DNA from 2 places in the Actinoplanes sp. NPDC051388 genome. Region 1 is predicted to be linked to the other one. Evidence: riboswitches for the same ligand, from Rfam matches in the RefSeq annotation. Region 1 holds a riboswitch; the other holds the start of a gene.
What was found. Region 1 has a riboswitch for cyclic di-AMP ahead of ACZ6TI_RS21160 (C40 family peptidase). Riboswitches for the same ligand answer to the same signal wherever they lie in the genome.
Positions count from the first base shown of each region.

Region 2: it holds a riboswitch for cyclic di-AMP, as region 1 does, so the genes downstream of both, ACZ6TI_RS28815 (C40 family peptidase) here and ACZ6TI_RS21160 (C40 family peptidase) in region 1, are expected to answer to the same signal.

Region 1 is NZ_JBVJIP010000008.1:96,852-100,297, reverse strand. Features, by position in the region: gene ACZ6TI_RS21165 (MurT ligase domain-containing protein) at 1-1,175, opposite strand, end outside; cyclic di-AMP (ydaO/yuaA leader) riboswitch at 1,586-1,768, shown strand; gene ACZ6TI_RS21160 (C40 family peptidase) at 1,775-2,584, shown strand; gene mraZ (division/cell wall cluster transcriptional repressor MraZ) at 2,971-3,402, shown strand.
Region 2 is NZ_JBVJIP010000012.1:216,196-219,641, forward strand. Features, by position in the region: gene ACZ6TI_RS28810 (sigma-70 family RNA polymerase sigma factor) at 187-1,188, shown strand; gene ACZ6TI_RS28815 (C40 family peptidase) at 1,256-2,200, opposite strand; cyclic di-AMP (ydaO/yuaA leader) riboswitch at 2,228-2,361, opposite strand; gene ACZ6TI_RS28820 (DUF3817 domain-containing protein) at 2,539-2,883, opposite strand; gene ACZ6TI_RS28825 (hypothetical protein) at 2,896-3,309, opposite strand; gene ACZ6TI_RS28830 (DUF6158 family protein) at 3,386-3,446, shown strand, end outside.

The DNA of each region.
Region 1 (3,446 bases):
TAGTTCGCGATCACTTCGAGCCGCCCGGGCGGGGTTTCTCGGATCGCCTCGTCGAAGGTCTTAACGTGCCGGAACGGGACACGGTTCACCTCGAGCCGGACGGCCAGGTCGTACGCCCGGTCGCCGGTGATCAGCACGGGCCGGCCGCGCAGCGGGGAGAAGTCGACGTCATAGAGCCAGGACGTGTCGAAGCCGTCGGGGTCGCGCGCGTTGATGGAGAGCAGCGTCGGCGCCACGTCGGCCATGTCGAACGCCTCGAGCCAGCTCGCCGGGTTCTTGGCCAGCAGCAGCCGGATGTTGCGGCCGTCCCGGTCGACCTGCGCATAACGCCCGGCCACCGAGGTGACCGCGGCCAGGCGGGGCACACCCTCTATCGCGCGGACGCCGAACTCGGCGGCGGTGGCCAGCGCGGCGGCCGCGTTGCCCAGGTTGACCGTGCCGGGCAGCTGCAGCTTGACCAGGTGCCAGTCGCCGTTCGGGTCGACCACGCCGTCGTCCTCGACGACCCACTGCGCGTCCGGCCGGCGCAGCGGGCACCCCGTGCACCACCAGTCACCGTTGGCCCGCTCGATGGCGGAGCCGCACTCGGGGCAGACCCAGGAGTCGTCGTGCCAGCGCTGGCCGGCGCTGAACCAGGTGACGTGCGGGCTGGCGATCGCGCCCCAGACCACCATCGGGTCGTCCGCGTTGGCGATCACCCTGATGTCGGGGTGGCCGGCCAGCGCGGTCCGCCACATCTGCGCCATCATCGCGACCTCTTTGGCCCGGTCGAGCTGATCGCGGCTCAGGTTGAGCAGCGCGACCGCGCGCGGGGTGGTCTCGTCGATCACCCGAGCCAGGTAGTGCTCGTCCACCTCGAGCACCGCGAACGGCGTGGCGCCGGCCTTGGCCAGCGCCGACGTGTGCCCGGTGGGCATGTTGGCGCCGAACGAGTTGGTCGCCACCGGGCCCAGCACTCCCAGCGCCGCGGCGGTCAGCCGCGTCGTCGTGGTCTTGCCGTTGGTGCCCGAGACCAAGGCGATGGCACGCCCGTTGGCCAGGTTGCGCAGCAGGTCCGGGTCGATCTTCAGACCGATCCAGCCGCCGATCACCGAGCCGTCGCCGCGGCCCGCGGCGCGCGAGAGCGCGGCCGCCGTCCGCGAGACGGAACTCGCCACCTTGGCCCGCAGGGGCATCTTCCCGTCCGTCACGGTCGCGACAGTACCGGAAACGGACACCACGTCGAGTTGCCTCCAGGCGCCTCGGACGAACGGCCGGACGGAAACCGGCAGATGGGGCGGCTGATGAGATGAATGGTGGAGCCTTAACCCGTTCGTGATAGGGGCATCACACTTTATTTATGTGTTCTGATTCACTAGTCGACTTCGACAATCGGTAATGGCTTCGATGCGCAGTGCGTCGGCATTTTTCTCTGGACGATCACAAACCGGACACGCGTCGATGTGCCAATTACTCTGGGTCACTAATCACGCTCAGCGACCGTACGAAAAATCCGGTAGCAAGGTCTCGCCGGTGAGCGACCGCTCGCCGTTCGTGCGGATCCGGATCACGCCGAGCCCTGCCCCGGTCCGGTCCCGCGACCCGAGTAAGCGAAAGACCGAACATAGGCAGTGGGGGGCAGGGACGGGGGACCCATTTCCGGTCTCGCGAAGGTCGCCGCGAACCCGCGGTGATTCCTTCAGGCCTTGGGGTGAAGCCGCTAACGCGGCCGGGCAACCTTCCCGCCCGAACCCGACAGCTAACCTCGCAGGCGTGCCGGAGGGATATCTCTACCGTGCACGGAAGCAGTTCGAGCCGAGGTCGCCGCATCGGCACCGGCAGCATCGCACTGTCCCTGGGTCTCAGCCTCTGCGCCGGTCTGCTCGTGGCCGGCCAGCCCGCGGCTGCCGCTCCCGTCGCCGCCTCCACGTCGGTCGTGACGGCCGCCGCCGCGTTGCCCGCGGCGAAGGTGACCCAGAGCGTGAACACGCGGACCATCTCCTACGGCTCGACCGTGCGAGTGACCGCGAAGGTGATCAACCCGAAGACCGGCAAGGTCGTCACCACCGGAAAGGTCCGCCTCCAGGCGTACCGCAAGGGGTGGAAGACCTGGCAGACGAAGAGCCTGTCCAAGTCCGGCACGGTCACCTTCACCAGCAAGCCGCTCGTCACCGGCACCTACCGCACCGTGTTCCTCGGTGGCGGCGGGACGAAGGCCGGCGGCAGCAACTACATCAAGGTGACGGTCAAGGCGAGTGGCACGAAGGTGCTCGCCGAGGCCGCGAAGCACAAGGGCGCGCTGTACAAGTACGGCGCCGCGGGCCCGAAGCGCTTCGACTGCTCGGGGTTCACGCTCTACGTCTACAAGAAGACGACCGGGCGGAAGCTGCCGCACAAGGCGAACTCGCAGCAGAAGTACGGCAAGTCGGTCAGCAAGGGCGGCAAGAAGCCCGGTGACCTGATCATCTTCCGGTCCGGGTCGTACGGCTACCACGCCGCGGTCTACGCCGGCGGTGGCAAGATCTGGGACTCGCCGCACTCCGGCGCCCGGGTCTCCAAGCGCAAGATGATCGGCAGCAACTACGTGGTGCGCCGCCTCGTCTGAGGAGCGGCACCCGCCAGGTAGGTAGGACAGTGGGCGGGGCGTGATCCGGGATTCCCGGGTCGCGCCCCGCCACTGTCATTTCTCCTCTACTTCGCTCCCCGGATCCCTCCACAGCCCTCCCCGACGCCATTTCGGGCAGGGTTTCGTGCCCGGCTAGGCGCGATGTCGGGTTTAGGACCGCCGATCGAGGCGCAACTCCCTCCACTTCTCCTCCACGTCTCTGAGCTGCGCATTCATCCGCGAATCAATTTCAAGGACGGCGTCATTCCGGTTGCGAGTGGAGGGAAGTGGAGTAGAGTGGAGTGCAGTGGCAGGGGGGACCTGCCGGCCCGGAGTCGACTCGGCGGACCGCGAAACCGCCGGGCAAGGGCGTAGGGGGGTGGCCGATGTTTCTCGGCACGCATACCCCACGCCTGGACGAAAAGGGGCGGCTGATCCTTCCGGCGAAGTTCCGGGATGAGTTGGCGGGGGGTGTCGTGATCACCAAGGGGCAGGAGCGTTGCCTGTACGTGTTCCCGATGCCGGAGTTCCAGCGCATCGCGGGGCAGTTGCGCGAGCAGCCGGTCACGCACAAAGCCGCCCGGGCCTACAGCCGGGTGTTCTTCGCCAGCGCGCACGACGAGGTCCCGGACAAGCAGGGGCGGGTCACCATCCCGTCGCACCTGCGGGAGTACGCGACCCTCGAGCGTGAGCTGGTGGTGATCGGGGCCAGCACTCGAGTGGAGATCTGGGACAAGCAGGCGTGGGAGGACTACCTCTCGGCGAGTGAGGACGACTTCGCCGACATCGAGGAGGGGGTGCTGCCCGGCGGACTGTGATGGCGTCGCTGCCGTCCGTACTGCGAGATCTCCACCCGCTTGAG
Region 2 (3,446 bases), on a different contig from region 1:
CGCCGGGTGCGGCTCCGAATGACTATGTGAGGGCGTTCCTCAGTAAGTATGCATCGGGCTCTCAGCCAGCGCTCAGACACTCGTGACACTTTCGATCCACCAGCCGGAATCACTGCGGGACGCCATCTGTTGTGGATGTAGCAGTTCGGCAATGGCTAGAACTGCGGACGTTACGGGGAGGGACTGATGGACGCAGGTATCGCCCGTAACAGGGTTAGTGAAGGCAATGAGGGGACCGTGGAGAGCGTGGAGAAGAACACCGTGATGCGGACCGATGAGGTTGCCGAGGAGCGCGACCTCGTTGGAGTGTACCTGCACGAAATCTCCCGGACGCCACTGTTGGACGCGGCCCGAGAGGTCGAACTCTCGAAGGCCATCGAAGCCGGCCTCTACGCCGAGCACCTGCTCGAAGAGGGCGAGGTCCGGCGGGGTGTCAGCCAGGAGGAGTTCGAGCGGCTGGTCACCGACGGGAAGCGCGCGAAGGACCTGTTCATCCGCGCCAACCTGCGGCTGGTCGTTTCGATCGCACGGCGTTACGTGCGATCCGGCATGCCGATGCTCGACTTGATTCAAGAGGGCAACACCGGCCTCGTCCGCGCCGTCGAGAAGTTCGACTACGAGCGCGGCTACAAGTTCTCGACGTACGCGACGTGGTGGATCCGTCAGGCGATCAGCCGGGCCATCGCGCAGCAGGAGCGCACCGTGCGCTTGCCCGTGCACCTGGTCGAGGACGTCAACCGGATGCGCAACGTCACCCGCCAGCTCGTTCGTGAGCTCGGCGCCGACCCGGAGCCGGCGCAGATCGCCAAGGCGCTGGGCGTGACGGTGGAGCGCGTCACCGAGCTCACCCGCTGGGCGCAGGACACGGTCTCGCTGGACACCCCGGTGGGCGACGACGGTGACACCAACCTCGGCGACCTGGTGGCCGACAGCGACGCCCCGTCGCCCGAGGAGATCGTGCTGACCGCACTGGAGCGGTCACGCATCGAGGGTCTGCTCAACCACCTGGACGACCGGTCGGCCGGCATCATGCGGGCGCGTTACGGGCTCGAGGACGGCCGGGAGCACTCGCTCACCGAGGTCGCCTCGCGGTTCTCGCTCTCCCGTGAGCGGATCCGCCAGCTGGAGATCCAGGCGCTGGGCCGGCTGCGTGAGCTGGCTCGGGCCGAGGGCCTGCAGGCCGCCTGATTCGGGTACGCGAAAAGGGCCGGTTCCCCGCGAGGGGAACCGGCCCTTTCGTTGTGCTCGTGGCCGGTTACTTGACCCGGCCGTACCCGGTCGGAGACATCACGGTGATCGAACGTTTCTTCACCGGCTCGCCGGCATGGGAGGCGTCGATCATCATGCCGCCGCCGACATAGAGCCCGACGTGCCCGCCGTTGCGGAAGAACACCAGGTCGCCCGGTTTCAGGTCGCCCTTGCTGATCGGAGTCGTCGCGCCGATCTGCGCGGAAGCCTTGTGCGGCAGCGACTTGCCCGCCGCACGCCAGGCCGCGGAGGTCAGGCCGGAGCAGTCGTAGCCGTTCGGGCCGTCGGCGCCGTACTTGTACATGACGCCGATCGCGTTGTAGGCGAACGAGACCGCCTTGCCCGCGGAACCGGCGATGTTCGGGATCGTGCCGGTGTACTTGCTGCCCGACGACGTCGCCTTGCCGTATGCCGCGGTGCGCATGGCGTACAGCTTCTTGAGGTCGTTCTCGATCTTCTTCTTGCGCTTGCTGAGCTCGTTCAGCTGAGCGGTCTGCTTGGTCTGCAGCGTCTTCAGGGCGGCCTGACGGGCGTCGTAGTCCTGCGTCGTCGCCGTGAAGTCGTTGATCTTGCGCTGCCGGTCACGGGTCATCTGCTCGATGACGCTCATCCGGTCGAGCAGGTTGCCGGGGCCGTTGAGCACGACGTTCACCGTGCCGATGTCGCCCTGCTTGTAGGCGGTCGCGGCGATCTCACCCATCTCGGCCGTGGCGACCTTGAGCGCCTCTTTGGCCGGACCGAGCGACTGCGTCAGCTTGAGCTGATCGCTCTTGGTCTTCGCGATGGTGATCTTCATGCCGTTGAACGACTCGACCACGTCCTCGAGATCGTCCGACGCCTTCTGGATCTGCTTGGTGAGCTCAGCCTTCGACGGCTCCGCGTGCGCGGCCGTCGCAGTGGTCCCGGTGATGGCCAGCGCCAGTGTGGCGACGGCGAGCGTCCGGAACCTCAAACGGGCGTGTGACAACGCTATGAGGCCTTTCTTCCGCCTGGCCGCCTACCGGGTTAGCTGACGGGTTCGGACGGAAGATGGTCCTACCGCTCGGGGGAGCGGATTCACCCCAGTTACCTGGTTCCCCGGCTCACCGGCTGTCCACTCCGCGGGCCCGATGGGGATGTGGGCCTCGGCGCGGTCGGCCGGATTGACTCGGCGGCGCTGGGCCGGCGCCACCGGAGGGTTGTGGCTGCAGACCGGACCAACCGCATCAACTTATCGGCGAATCTTAGAATTACAAGTTTTCTAAGAGTGACTTATGCCAATGGCAATGAGATGCGCACCAGTCCGTGTGTTTACGCTTTCAGAGCGTGACCTTCGGTGCCGGAATCGGACTTATCGGAATTGCCGCGAGCCCATTGATGTGACACTTTCCGCTCGGCCCAGAAGGACAGGAACGGGATCGTGCCGGCGAGCATGATCAGCAGCATCTGGGTGAGCGGCCACTGCAGGCGGCGGCCCAGGTCGAAGGTGGCCAGCACATAGAGGATGAAGAGGAAGCCGTGCGCCGGGCCGACGCCGGCGACCACGGCGTCGTTGTCGGCCAGGTATTTCAGCGGCATGCCCACCACGACCAGGAGGATCAGGACCACGCCGACGATCCAGGCGATGATCCGGTAGCGGGTGAGAGCTCCCTGCACTGTTCCTCGTCCTTATCTCTTGCTCTTGCCCGGGTAGTCGCCCGGCCTGGCGCCGGGATGGGTGGCCAGCCAGGCGAGGTAATCGTTGTAGGCGGTCAGCTCCGGATCGTCGGCATCGTCCCCGGCGGCGGGGCGGGCCGGCACCCGGATGGGGCGGCCGACCGTAACAGGCGAACCTGGCCGCCTTTCCACCTCTGGGGCGGGCGTGTCCTGCGGCTTCCCGTGGCGCTCGAGCTTGACCTCGCGCCACCACAGGAAGACGACGAAGCCCGCGAAGACCGGCCACTGGAACGCGTAACCCCAGCTGAGAGCGTTGCCCTCGGTGGCGCGCGTGTATTGCCACCAGCCGAGGCCGAGGAACGCCGGCACGAGGACGAGCGCGGCCACGTGGCGCGCTATCCAGGCCGGGGTCCACAGCCCTTTCATGCCTGTCAGCGTAGCCGTGGCGGTTTGGGCCCGGCCTGGGCGGGCATGGCTGTGCGGACCCGATCAGGAGGCCGAGATGACTGATCCCGAGTTCGTGGTGCAGGAGACCGGCATCGATCCGGCCGGTCTCGGCGACG